Regions from separate parts of the Marinobacter sp. bablab_jr008 genome, predicted to be linked through region 1. Evidence: predicted binding sites of a transcription regulator. Region 1 holds the regulator's gene; the other holds the start of a gene.
The links. The regulator sigma-54, encoded in region 1, starts transcription at its own class of promoters, with help from an activator protein. The targets are predictions, from matches to a motif close to ANTGGCATNNANNTTGCTNT.
Positions count from the first base shown of each region.

Region 2: JIF53_RS05480 (CmpA/NrtA family ABC transporter substrate-binding protein) is a predicted target of sigma-54. The motif match lies at 2,785-2,804, and genes of this name have one in related genera.

Region 1 is NZ_JACDWW010000059.1:107,894-113,455, reverse strand. It holds gene JIF53_RS09135 (HPr family phosphocarrier protein) at 40-309, opposite strand; gene rapZ (RNase adapter RapZ) at 316-1,200, opposite strand; gene ptsN (PTS IIA-like nitrogen regulatory protein PtsN) at 1,255-1,725, opposite strand; gene hpf (ribosome hibernation promoting factor) at 1,814-2,122, opposite strand; gene JIF53_RS09115 (RNA polymerase factor sigma-54) at 2,196-3,725, opposite strand; gene lptB (LPS export ABC transporter ATP-binding protein) at 3,914-4,639, opposite strand; gene lptA (lipopolysaccharide transport periplasmic protein LptA) at 4,617-5,183, opposite strand; gene lptC (LPS export ABC transporter periplasmic protein LptC) at 5,167-5,562, opposite strand, start outside.
Region 2 is NZ_JACDWW010000051.1:3,670-9,231, reverse strand. It holds gene JIF53_RS05490 (ABC transporter ATP-binding protein) at 1-139, opposite strand, end outside; gene JIF53_RS05485 (ABC transporter permease) at 292-1,284, opposite strand; gene JIF53_RS05480 (CmpA/NrtA family ABC transporter substrate-binding protein) at 1,298-2,662, opposite strand; gene JIF53_RS05475 (nitrate reductase) at 3,139-5,562, shown strand, end outside.

The DNA.
Region 1 (5,562 bases):
ACGTGAGAAAGGATTGTAGGTGAATGACGAAACCGGAGGTTATTCCCCTTCACCAAAATAATCGTTGATCAGGGCAGCCAGCGCGTCGATGGCATCCTGTTCGTCCGGGCCATCGGCAACCAGTTCCACTTCGGTGCCCTGGCTGGCGGCCAGCATCATCACCTGCATGATGTTCTTGGCGTCTACGTCCCGGCCTTTGCCGCGGATTCGCACCTTGCTGTCAAAGTCTGATGCGGTGGCCACAAGCTTCGCCGTGGCCCGCGCATGCAGGCCGAGTTTGTTGATGATGGTGATGGGGCGGCAAATCATAGGCGCTCAGATTTCTCCCCGGGCTTGAAGGTGTGGCAGTTCGGTGTGGCGCACCTGCACATTGCGGTAATTGTCGCGGAAATAGCGTCCGAGCTGCTCACACACATAAACGGAGCGGTGCTGGCCACCGGTGCAACCGATGGAAATGGTCATGTAGCTACGATTGCTGTCGGCAAACGAGGGCAGCCAGGTATTCAGGAAGCCCGTGACGTCATCCACCATCTGACGTGTCAGCGGTTCCCGTTCAAGAAATTCGATGACCGGCTGATCAACGCCGGTGTGCTTGCGCAGGCTGGTGTCCCAGTATGGATTGGGCAGGCAGCGGACGTCGAAGACGTAGTCTGAATCCACCGGCACGCCATGTTTGAAGCCAAAGGACTGGAACAGCAGTGCCAGTTCCTGATCCTTGCGGCCGGCCACGCGCTGCTTGATCATGTCGCGTAGCTCATACATGGAGAGCCCGGTCGTGTTGACGTAAAGATCGGCCAGCTTTGACAGGGGTTCCAGTAATTGCTTTTCGTTGGTGATTGCCTCCCGCAGAGACGTCTTGTCATCGCTCAGCGGATGCTTGCGGCGGGTTGCGTGAAAGCGCTGCAGCAGTGACTGCTCGTCGGCATCCAGGAAAATGATTTCAAGCTCGACACCGGTCTGCTTCAGTTGCTGGTAGATGGTTTCAAAATTGGCCAGCTCGGCAGAAAGATTACGGGCATCAATACTGACGGCCATTTTCTTCAGCCGGCCCGGTGCTTCCTGGGTGGCCGCCTCCCGGGTCAGCGGGAACAGCAAACCAATGGGCAGGTTGTCGATGCAGTAGAATCCCAGGTCTTCCAGCACATGCAGAGCCGTACTCTTGCCGGAACCGGATCGGCCACTGACGATAATCAGCTTCATGGGACTGTTTCTCCTTCAATCTGCCTGGCAGCCTGTCCAGATATCAGGCTGATCTCAGTGATTACTCTCCGCCATACGCTGGTAAAGGCTCGCGGCATCTTCACACTGGCGCAGCCGGGCGCAGAAGGTGCTGTCATTGAAGCGCTCCGCCAGCTGGCTCAGTAACTCCAGGTGTTCACTGGTGGCTTCTTTGGGGACGATCAGTGCAAACACCAGATCTACCGGCTGGTTATCGATAGCATCAAAGTCTACCGGCTCCTCCAGAGTCATCAGCACGCCGATGACCCGGTCCAGGCCTTCCAGTCGGCAGTGGGGGATGGCAATACCCTCGCCGATACCGGTGCTACCCAGCCGTTCGCGGGAGACCAGATTGTTGAAGATCTGGGTGTCGCTGAGGATTTCATCCTGAAAGTGAATCCGTTCAGCGATGAACTCCAGCACACGTTTCTTGCTTGAGGCCGGCACCTTACACAGGGTCAGTTCAGGGGCAAGAATATTGTCGATGGTCAGGGATGGCTCGCTCATGGATCGACTGCATGTCCGTAAAAAAAAGGCTGCGGCCGGTTAGCCCCGCCGCAGCTCGTTTCATGAAACACCCGGTAAGGTTCGCGCTTCAGCGACCGCCGTTACCGTGCATCCGGTCTACGTTCTTTTCCTTGTGCTTGAGGATCTGACGGTCCAGCTTGTCGACCAGAGCGTCGATTGCGGCGTACATGTCCTCATTTTCTGCCTTTGCGTGAATCTCACCACCAATCACGTGCAGCGTGGCTTCCGCCATCTGGCGCACCTTCTCGACCTCCAGTGTGACCTGGCAGTTACTGATGTGGTCGAAGTGACGCTCCAGCTTCTCGAACTTGGTGTTGACGTAATCCTTCAGAGCGGGAGTCAGTTCTACGTGATGGCCTGAAATGTTGAGTTGCATAGGCGTCTCCTGTTGTCATACTGCCGGCGTGCTTGCCGGCTTGCGTGCCAGTGCATCTTGCACCGGCGAAAGTTTAAACCAGGCGTTTTCGTTCGTTCGAGGGAGGAATATGCATGGCCTCCCGGTATTTGGCCACGGTACGCCGCGCCACGTTGATTCCCTGTTCCCCTAGCATGGCTGCAATTTTGCTATCGCTCAATGGCTTTTTCGGGGTTTCCTCGGCAATCAGCTTCTTGATCATCGCCCGGATGGCTGTAGACGAGCATTCGCCGCCCTCGGCGGTGCTGACGTGGCTGGAGAAAAAGTACTTCAGCTCAAAAATACCGCGGGGCGTGTGCATGTACTTCTGGGTGGTAACCCGGGAAATCGTGGACTCGTGCATTTCCACCGCCTGGGCAATGTCAGACAGGATCAGAGGCTTCATGGCTTCTTCGCCCTGATCGAGGAACCCTTGCTGGTGTTCAACGATGCGGGTGGCCACTTTCAGCAGGGTTTCATTCCGGCTTTGCAGGCTCTTGATAAACCATTTCGCTTCTTGCAGCTGGTCGCGCAGGTAGGTGTTATCGGCACTGCTGTCAGCCCGGCGGATCAGTGACGCGTAGCTGGCATTCACCCGGATACGCGGAGCGATTTCCGGGTTGAGTTCAACCCGCCAGCGGCCTTCGTGTTTGCGTACGATGACGTCCGGGATAACGTAATCCGGTTCGGCCCGGTCCACGACATCGCCAGGGCGAGGGTTCAGGCTGGTGATCAGGGCCAGTACCTGTTTCAGCTGGTCTTCCTTGAGCCGGCTGCGGCGCAACAGCTGTGCGTAGTCCCGGTTGCCAAGCAGATGCAGGAACTGGGTAACCACCAGTCTCGCCTGGCGCAGCCAGGGGGTATCCGGTGGCAGCTGGTTGAGCTGAATCAGCAGGCATTCCTGGAGATCCCGAGCGAACACGCCGGGCGGGTCGAAGTGTTGCAGGCGGTGGAGTACCGCTTCCACTTCGTCCAGTTCCAGCGGATCTTCTTCGGATTCGTCCAGCAGCCCTGCGTGAATGTCCTCGATGTCAGACGTCAGGTAGCCGCGCTCATCCACGGCATCCAGCAGCGCGTGGGCAATGGCCTGATCCCGCTCGCTCAGGGGCGTCAGGTTCAGCTGCCACTCGAGGTGATCCTGCAGGGTTTCGGTGGGCGAATTACGAGTCTCGAAATCCGATTCGTGCTCGTCTTCGCCCTTGCTGGCCGGAGCCGGGGCAGACTGGTAGATGTCATCCCAGGCGGTATCAACCGGCAGATCATCAGGAATGTTGTCCGGAATATCGTTCTCGGACGACCAGTCTGGGCCGTTCTCGGTTTCGTCCCAGTCCGGGCTCGCGTCCTGGTGGCTGTCGTCCTGGGTGGTCTCAGAGCCGGAAGCTTCGCTGTGCTCGTGCTCTTCGCGTTCGTCGCCTTCAGCGTGCTCATCGTCCTCGGAGGTTTCCAGCATGGGGTTTGATTCCAGCGCCTGCTGGATTTCCTGCTGGAGATCGAGGGTAGAAAGCTGCAGCAGGCGTATAGCCTGCTGCAGCTGGGGCGTCATGGTCAGACTCTGGCCCAGCTTAAGCTGTAATGAGGCTTTCATAACCATGGCTCAAGATCCATAACTCGTGGGCATCCCGGTTGTTGCTTTGCCGGCGCACAGGCCGAAAAAAATGTTGTACGCTGGTTACTTGCCATTGTCTGTAGACAGTATAAGCAAGTTTTTTGCCGAGTTTACTTGCTACAGATCATCAAAACAATCAGGCCTCGGATAAACCCTGTTTTATCAGGTCAGAGCCGGAACTCGTCGCCCAGATATACTTCTTTCACCTGCTGGTTTGCCAGAATGGCTTCGGCATTGCCGGAGGCAATGATGTGGCCTCCGGAAACGATGTAGGCATTCTCGCAGATGTCGAGGGTTTCCCGAACGTTGTGGTCGGTGATCAAGACCCCGATGCCCTTGTCCCGAAGGTGCCGGATGATGTGCTTGATGTCACTCACTGAGATGGGGTCTACGCCCGCGAAGGGCTCGTCCAGCAGAATAAAGGCAGGCTCCATGGCCAGCGCCCGGGCGATTTCAACCCTGCGGCGTTCGCCGCCGGATAGTGCCATACCCACGCTGTCCCGGATGTGAGTAATGTGGAACTCTTCCAGCAACTCTTCCAGCTTGGCGTCCCGTTCCGCCCGGCTCATGCCTTTGCGGGTTTCGAGGATGGCCATGATGTTGTCCCGTACGGTCAGTTTGCGGAACACGGAGGCTTCCTGGGGCAGGTAGCCGATGCCCTTGCGGGCGCGGCCATGCATCGGCAGCGGGGTGATGTCCTGGGTGTCGATGGTGATCCGGCCGTGATCCGCAGGCACCAGGCCCACGATCATGTAGAAGCAGGTGGTCTTGCCGGCGCCGTTGGGGCCGAGCAGGCCGACAATCTCGCCGGAGCGAATTTCCAGAGAAACGTCCAGCACCACTTTTTTCTGCTTGTAGCTTTTTGCCAGATTACTGGCCCTGAGAACTGCCATCCGAACCTTTCCCGTCACTGGATTGAGCTGAATTACGAGGCTGAATCACCATTTCCACCCGGCCGGAGCCGCCGTCGGATGGCGTGCCGCCTTCCGCAGTAACAACGCGGCGAACGGTGTCGTAGTGGATGACATCGCCCCGGAATACGTTGCCACCCTGTTCGATGACGGCCTGTCTTTCAAAAATGACCAGGTTTTCATCGCCAGACCAGGTGATGTTCAGGGCCTTGGCATCGGTCATGCCTTCGCCTTCCTGGCCAGGTTGCCGGTAATGGGCGGGGTTGCCGGCGGCTTCAATCCGGCTGACACCTTGTTGGTTCCGGTAAAGTACCACCCGATCCGCTTCCAGCCGGGTTTCGCCCTGGATCAGTTCGACAGCGCCGGTGTAAACGGCCGTACCGGCGCTATCGTCCAGGCGGGCAGAATCGGCACTGACCTTGATGGGGATGTCTGAATCCAGATTGAATGCCGATACAGGGCCGGCCAGCAATGCCATGGCCAGAATCACTGGCCGGCAGAAAGATCGTTTACCTGACGGTTTCATATTGTCCCTCTACCCGGGAGTTGAGTTCGAGAATGCGTTCGTCGATCCAGGCTTTCATGCCGGTGGAGCGGGTGACGCCGAAAGGCTCGGTGATGGACACCGGATGGTCTGTGTAGACGGTGCCGTTGCTGTTGTCCAGGGTCAGTGCCTCGGTTTCGAGAACGGCTTCGCGGCCTTCGGACTGTCGGGTCAACCGGACGTTCCCCGTAAGTTCCAGCTTTTCATTGTTCTGCTGAAGGCTACCTTCATTGGACTCGATGAGCCAAGGTTCGGGGCTGCCCTCACTGAAAAGCCGGGCTCTCGGCGTGTCCAGATGAGCCGTGCCGGTTTCTTCAAACTGTTCAATTCTGGGGCTTGTGAGATCAATCTGGAGGTTGCC
Region 2 (5,562 bases), on a different contig from region 1:
CGCAGCCGGAATGGCCGATCAGCGAAACAAACTCCCCTTTCTGGATCTTCAGGTTCACATTGTCCAGGGCAATGAAAGGCCCTTTCGGCGTATCAAACGCCATTTCAACACCGGTTAGTTCTAAATGTGGTTTACTCATGGAATTCACCTCAAAAGCAAGCGGAGCGCCGGGTGGGTTACGCCTCCCGAAACCCTCAAAAACATGGATGTTTTTGCGGAGCGTACATGGATGTACTCGCCGCGTGTTTCGGGAGGCGTAACCCACCCGGTGCGGCATGCTCCAGAACGGGATCACTCATTCCAGGCCACCTTCCGCTGAATCAACAGCATGACCCGATCCAGCAAGAACCCGATAAACCCGATGGCCAGCACCGCCACCATAATCCGACTCAAAGACTGGCTACTGCCATTCTGGAACTCATCCCAGACGAACTTACCCAGCCCCGGGCTCTGCGCCAGCATCTCAGCGGCGATCAGCACCATCCAGGCAATGCCCAACGACACCCTCAAGCCGGTAAAGATCATCGGCACCGACGAAGGCAACACCACCTTGCGAACGTGGGTCCAGAACGACAGCCGAAGTACCCGGGAGACGTTCAGCAGGTCGGGGTTTACCGCTGCCACTCCAACGCTGGTGTTGATCAGTGTTGGCCAGAGACTGCACAGAGTGACCGTAATCATCGAGGTCAGGAACGACTTCTCGAACATTGGATCGTCACTGACATAGGTGGCCGATACCACCATGGTCACCAGCGGCAGCCAGGCCAGCGGAGAGACCGGTTTGAAGATCTGTATCAATGGGTTCACCGCCGCCTGGAAATACCGGTTGAGGCCAAACACAATGCCCAGAGGTACTGCAATCAGCGACGCCAGGGCGAAACCGGCCAGCACCGTCAGCAGGCTGGTGACCACCTGGTCGAGAAAGGTGGGTGCGCCGGGGTAAGCCCGGATACGGACGTCTGCCTCCGGGTTGTCAGCCAGAATGCGGGCATTACGCTCCTCCTGCATGGCGATGAACTTATCGGCCCGCTCCCGCTGGCTGATATGCTCCTGCCACAGTTGCCCGGATTGTTCCCACACCTGCACCGGGCCGGGAAAGGCCCCCAGGGAGGTTTCCACCTGTGGCGCGGCCAGATGCCAGAAGCCCAGGAAGACCAGAATACCAACCAGTGGTAACAGCAGCTGCTTGCCCTGGCTGAGCCATTCCCCCGGTTGCAGACCGGAAAGTAGCTGGCGGCTGCCACTGGCCATGGACTGACTGATTCTTGCGCTTAACGTCGTCATGTCAGGCCCTCCCTTACGGTGTCTCCGACCCTTTCAGGCCGATACTGAAACGGTTGATGTAGGCATTGGGTTCGCGCGGAGTGAAAGGGACGCCGTCAATCAGCTCACCCTGCATGGGGCGTTCAAAATTCTCCTGGGCAAAGTCCGGGAAATCACTGGCGGTCATCAGGCCGTCCTCGATCAGTGACTGGGCCGCTTCGGCGTAAAGATCGCCCCGATACACCCGGGCTGCGGTCTTCATATACCAGTCGTCGGATTGTGCTTCGGGAATCTGGCCCCAGCGACGCATCTGGCTCAGGTACCAGATCGCATCAGACGGATACGGATAGGTGGCGTGATAGCGGAAGAAGACGTTGAAATCCGGCACTTCCCGGACATCGCCTTTTTCATACTCGAAGGTACCGGTCATGGAGTTGGCAATGACTTCCCTGTCGGCCCCCACGTAGCTGGGGCGGGCAAGGATGTCCACGGCGGCCTCCCGGTTGGCGTTCTGGTTTTCGTCCAGCCAGTAAGCTGCGCGGATCAGAGCCCGCAGTAACCGGAGATGGGTATTGGGGTTCTGCTCGGCCCAGGATTCGGTCACCCCGAACACTTTTTCCGGGTTGTTGGGCCAGATTTCGTAGTCGGTAATCACAGGCACACCGATGCCCTTGAAAACCGCCTGCTGATTCCAGGGCTCGCCCACGCAGTAGCCCTGTATGGTGCCTGCTTCCATGGTGGCGGGCATCTGGGGCGGCGGTGTCACGGAGAGGTGCACGTCGGCCTGGATGGTGCCGCTGGTATCGCCGCGCTGGGGCGCGTAGAAGCCGGGATTCAGGCCACCGGCGGCCAGCCAGTAACGCAGTTCGTAATTGTGGGTGGACACCGGAAACACCATGCCCATGCGGAAGCGCTTGCCGTTGGCGCGGGTCTGCTCAACCACTGGCTTCAGCGCGCTGGCTGAAATCGGGTGTTCCGGATGATCACCTTCCATTTCCAGGTTTGGTTTCATCGCTTCCCAGACGTCGTTGGACACGGTAATACCGTTGCCGTTGAGATCCATACTGAAGGCGGTGATGATATCGGCCTGGGTGCCATAGCCTATGGATGCGCCCAGGGGTTGGCCGGCCAGCATGTGGGCACCATCCAGTTCACCGGTGATGACCCGGTCCAGCAGCACCTTCCAGTTCGCCTGGGCTTCGAGTTCTACGAATAACCCTTCGTCCATGAAGTAGCCCTGTTCCCAGGCAACCGCCAGGGGCGCCATATCCGTGAGTTTGATAAAGCCAAGCTTGAGATCGGGTTTCTCCGCCGGGCCAATATCGGCCTGGGCCAGGGAACTCAGGCCGATCAGGGTGGCGGTCAGTAAAGGTCGAACATAATGGTTCACTGTCTTCATCGTGATGCCTCTCGGTTCTCTCATTTCAGACGCGCAAAAAAAAGCGCCTGCCTCCGTTGCCGGAGAGCAGGCGCCGATGCCTGTAAATGGGAGCTGTGATGTCGTGATGGTTCACTAACCACTCAGCACAAGCCGTGCCATTTAGGACTGTTTATATATTTCAGTAAGTTGCGGGCGCTCGTGTTGTTCCGGTTGGGGGATCACGTTGTGTGGCGGGGTGGTTTTGGTGCAAAAAAAAGCCCTTTGCACCAAGGTGAACGCCCATCGATAGGCTTTTCAAGGAGGTCGTTTAACGGTGCACGTCGCTTCAAAACGCGCACCATGCGCCATTCAAGGCCCTTGGAGACATCAAATCGTGCGCTGGCCCCCTAATTGCTTTCTTTTATGGCAGACAACACAGGCAACGAAGCCCTCCCCCCGGCTCTGGAAACGGAAACCGGGTGGTGGGCTTTTTTGGTTCAAGAGCGAGGAACACCATGAAACACCACGACACGCCAGCGGACTCTATTGCCACCACCTGCCCATACTGTGGTGTTGGCTGCGGTGTTCTGGCAGCCCCTGGCCATGTCGAAGGCGATCATCAGCACCCGGCCAATGGCGGACGGCTTTGCGTCAAAGGTTCTGCCTTACACGAAACGCTGGAGGATGCCAACCGGTTGCTGGTGCCAAAGGTTGCAGGCTATGAGGTGACATGGGAGGAAGCCATTGACCGGGTAGCGGGGGCCATTTCCGACTCTGTGCGGGAGCATGGCGCGGAGTCCGTGGCCTTCTATCTCTCCGGGCAGCTACTCACGGAGGATTATTACATTGCCAACAAGCTGGCAAAGGGGTTTATCGGCACACCGCATGTGGATACCAATTCCAGACTGTGCATGTCCTCGGCTGTTGCGGCACATAAGCGTGCTTTTGGCGAGGACTGTGTTCCCGGTTGCTACGAGGATCTTGAGCTGGCGGACCTGCTGGTGCTCGCGGGCAGCAACGCCGCCTGGGCCCACCCGGTACTGTACCAGCGAATGAGTGCAGCGCGCCGTCAGGGACGGAGAGTGGTGGTCATCGATCCCAGAAAGACAGCGACAGCGGATCTCGCTGATCTGCACCTTCAGCTTCGCCCCGGAACCGACACCCTGTTGTTCAATGGCCTGTTGGTCTGGCTGCACGATCACGGGGCCCTGGCGGAGGACTACCTTGCAGAGCATTGTAACGGCTTCGAGGAAACCCTGGCGATCGCCCGATCCTGTGCGCCTTCCGTGCAAGCGGTAGCCAGGGGCTGCGATCTGGCAGTAGAAGAGGTGGAGTGTTTCTATCGATGGTTTGCAGACACCGGACGGACAGTGACCGCGTTTTCCCAAGGCATTAATCAGTCGGTTGCTGGTACGGATAAGGCCAACGCCATCATTAACTGCCATCTGGCTACTGGCCGGGTGGGCCGACCGGGAGCGAGCCCGTTTTCGCTGACGGGACAACCCAATGCCATGGGTGGCCGTGAAGTTGGCGGGCTGGCCAATACTCTGGCAGCCCATATGGATTATGACACCCCGGGCGCTTTGCTCAGGGTTTCGGATTTCTGGCACAGCGAGCAGATGGCCGGTGGTCCCGGCCATAAAGCGGTGGACCTGTTCGAGGCAGTCCATCGGGGAGAGATCCGGGTACTCTGGGTGATGGGCACCAACCCCGCAGTCAGCCTGCCGGGCAGTGAACGTATTCACCAGGCATTGTCCCGTTGCCAGACTCTGATTGTCTCGGATTGTGTGGCCCAGACCGATACCACGCAGTTTGCCGATATTCTCTTGCCGGCTGCCGGTTGGGGCGAGAAAGATGGAACGGTAACCAATTCCGAACGGCGCATTTCACGCCAACGCCGGTTTCTGCCCCTGCCAGAGCAGGTCCGGCCGGACTGGCAGATTATTCGGGACGTTGCCTGTTCGCTGGGCCATGCTCATGCTTTCGATTACACATGCCCTGCCGATATCTTTCGCGAACATGCGGTGTTGTCCGGTTATGGTAACGGAGGCGAGCGTGTGTTCAATATCTCCGCCTTGTCTCAACTCAGCAATCAGGAGTACGACGAGCTGGCGCCGGTGCAGTGGCCGGTCACGGAGGGTAACCCCGGGGCCTGGTTGCAAACCCGTCGGCTGTTTGGGAACGGGCAATTTCCCACGCCGGATGGCCGGGCACGATTGGTGCCCGTGTCCAGTTTGCCGCCTGGGCAGCTGCCTGGACACCGGTACCCGCTGGTGGTGAATACCGGCCGAATCCGTGACCAATGGCATACCATGACCCGAACGGCCCTGGCACCCAGGCTGTTTGCCCATCGCAGCGAGCCGTTCATCGAGTTGCACCCGGCGGACATTGCCGGCTTTGGTTTGATTGAAGGTGCCCTGGCAGTGCTGCGTGGGCCGGGTAATGCAGGCTATGTTGGCCGGGTCCGGGGCAGCACCGGCCAGCGCACAGGTGAAGTGTTTGTGCCCATCCACTGGAATGGCCGGTTTGCCTCCTCTGCTTTGGCGTCCAGCCTGATCCGTCCGGTTGTGGACCCCATTTCCGGTCAGCCAGAAGGCAAGCATGGTGTGGCGACCATCCGGCCTCTGGTGACCCGCTGGCAGGCGAGGCTATTGCTGCGTGATCCCCGCCTTGCCTCGTTGGACCACACCGCTCTTGCCTACTGGAGCTGCCAGCGCCTGCCGCACAGTCACGGCTGGTGGTTCGCCGGTGGCCACGAGATGAACTGGCGGGACTGGGGGCAACGGTGTTTTTCGCGCGAACCGGAACTGGTCATGGAAGACCGAGCGAGACAGCGTTATCGGGCTGCCTGGCTTAGTGGCGATCGACTGGATGCCGTGTTGCTGGTTGAGCCCTGTGTCCAGACCATGCCGGATCTGGACTGGCTGGACAGTTGTTTT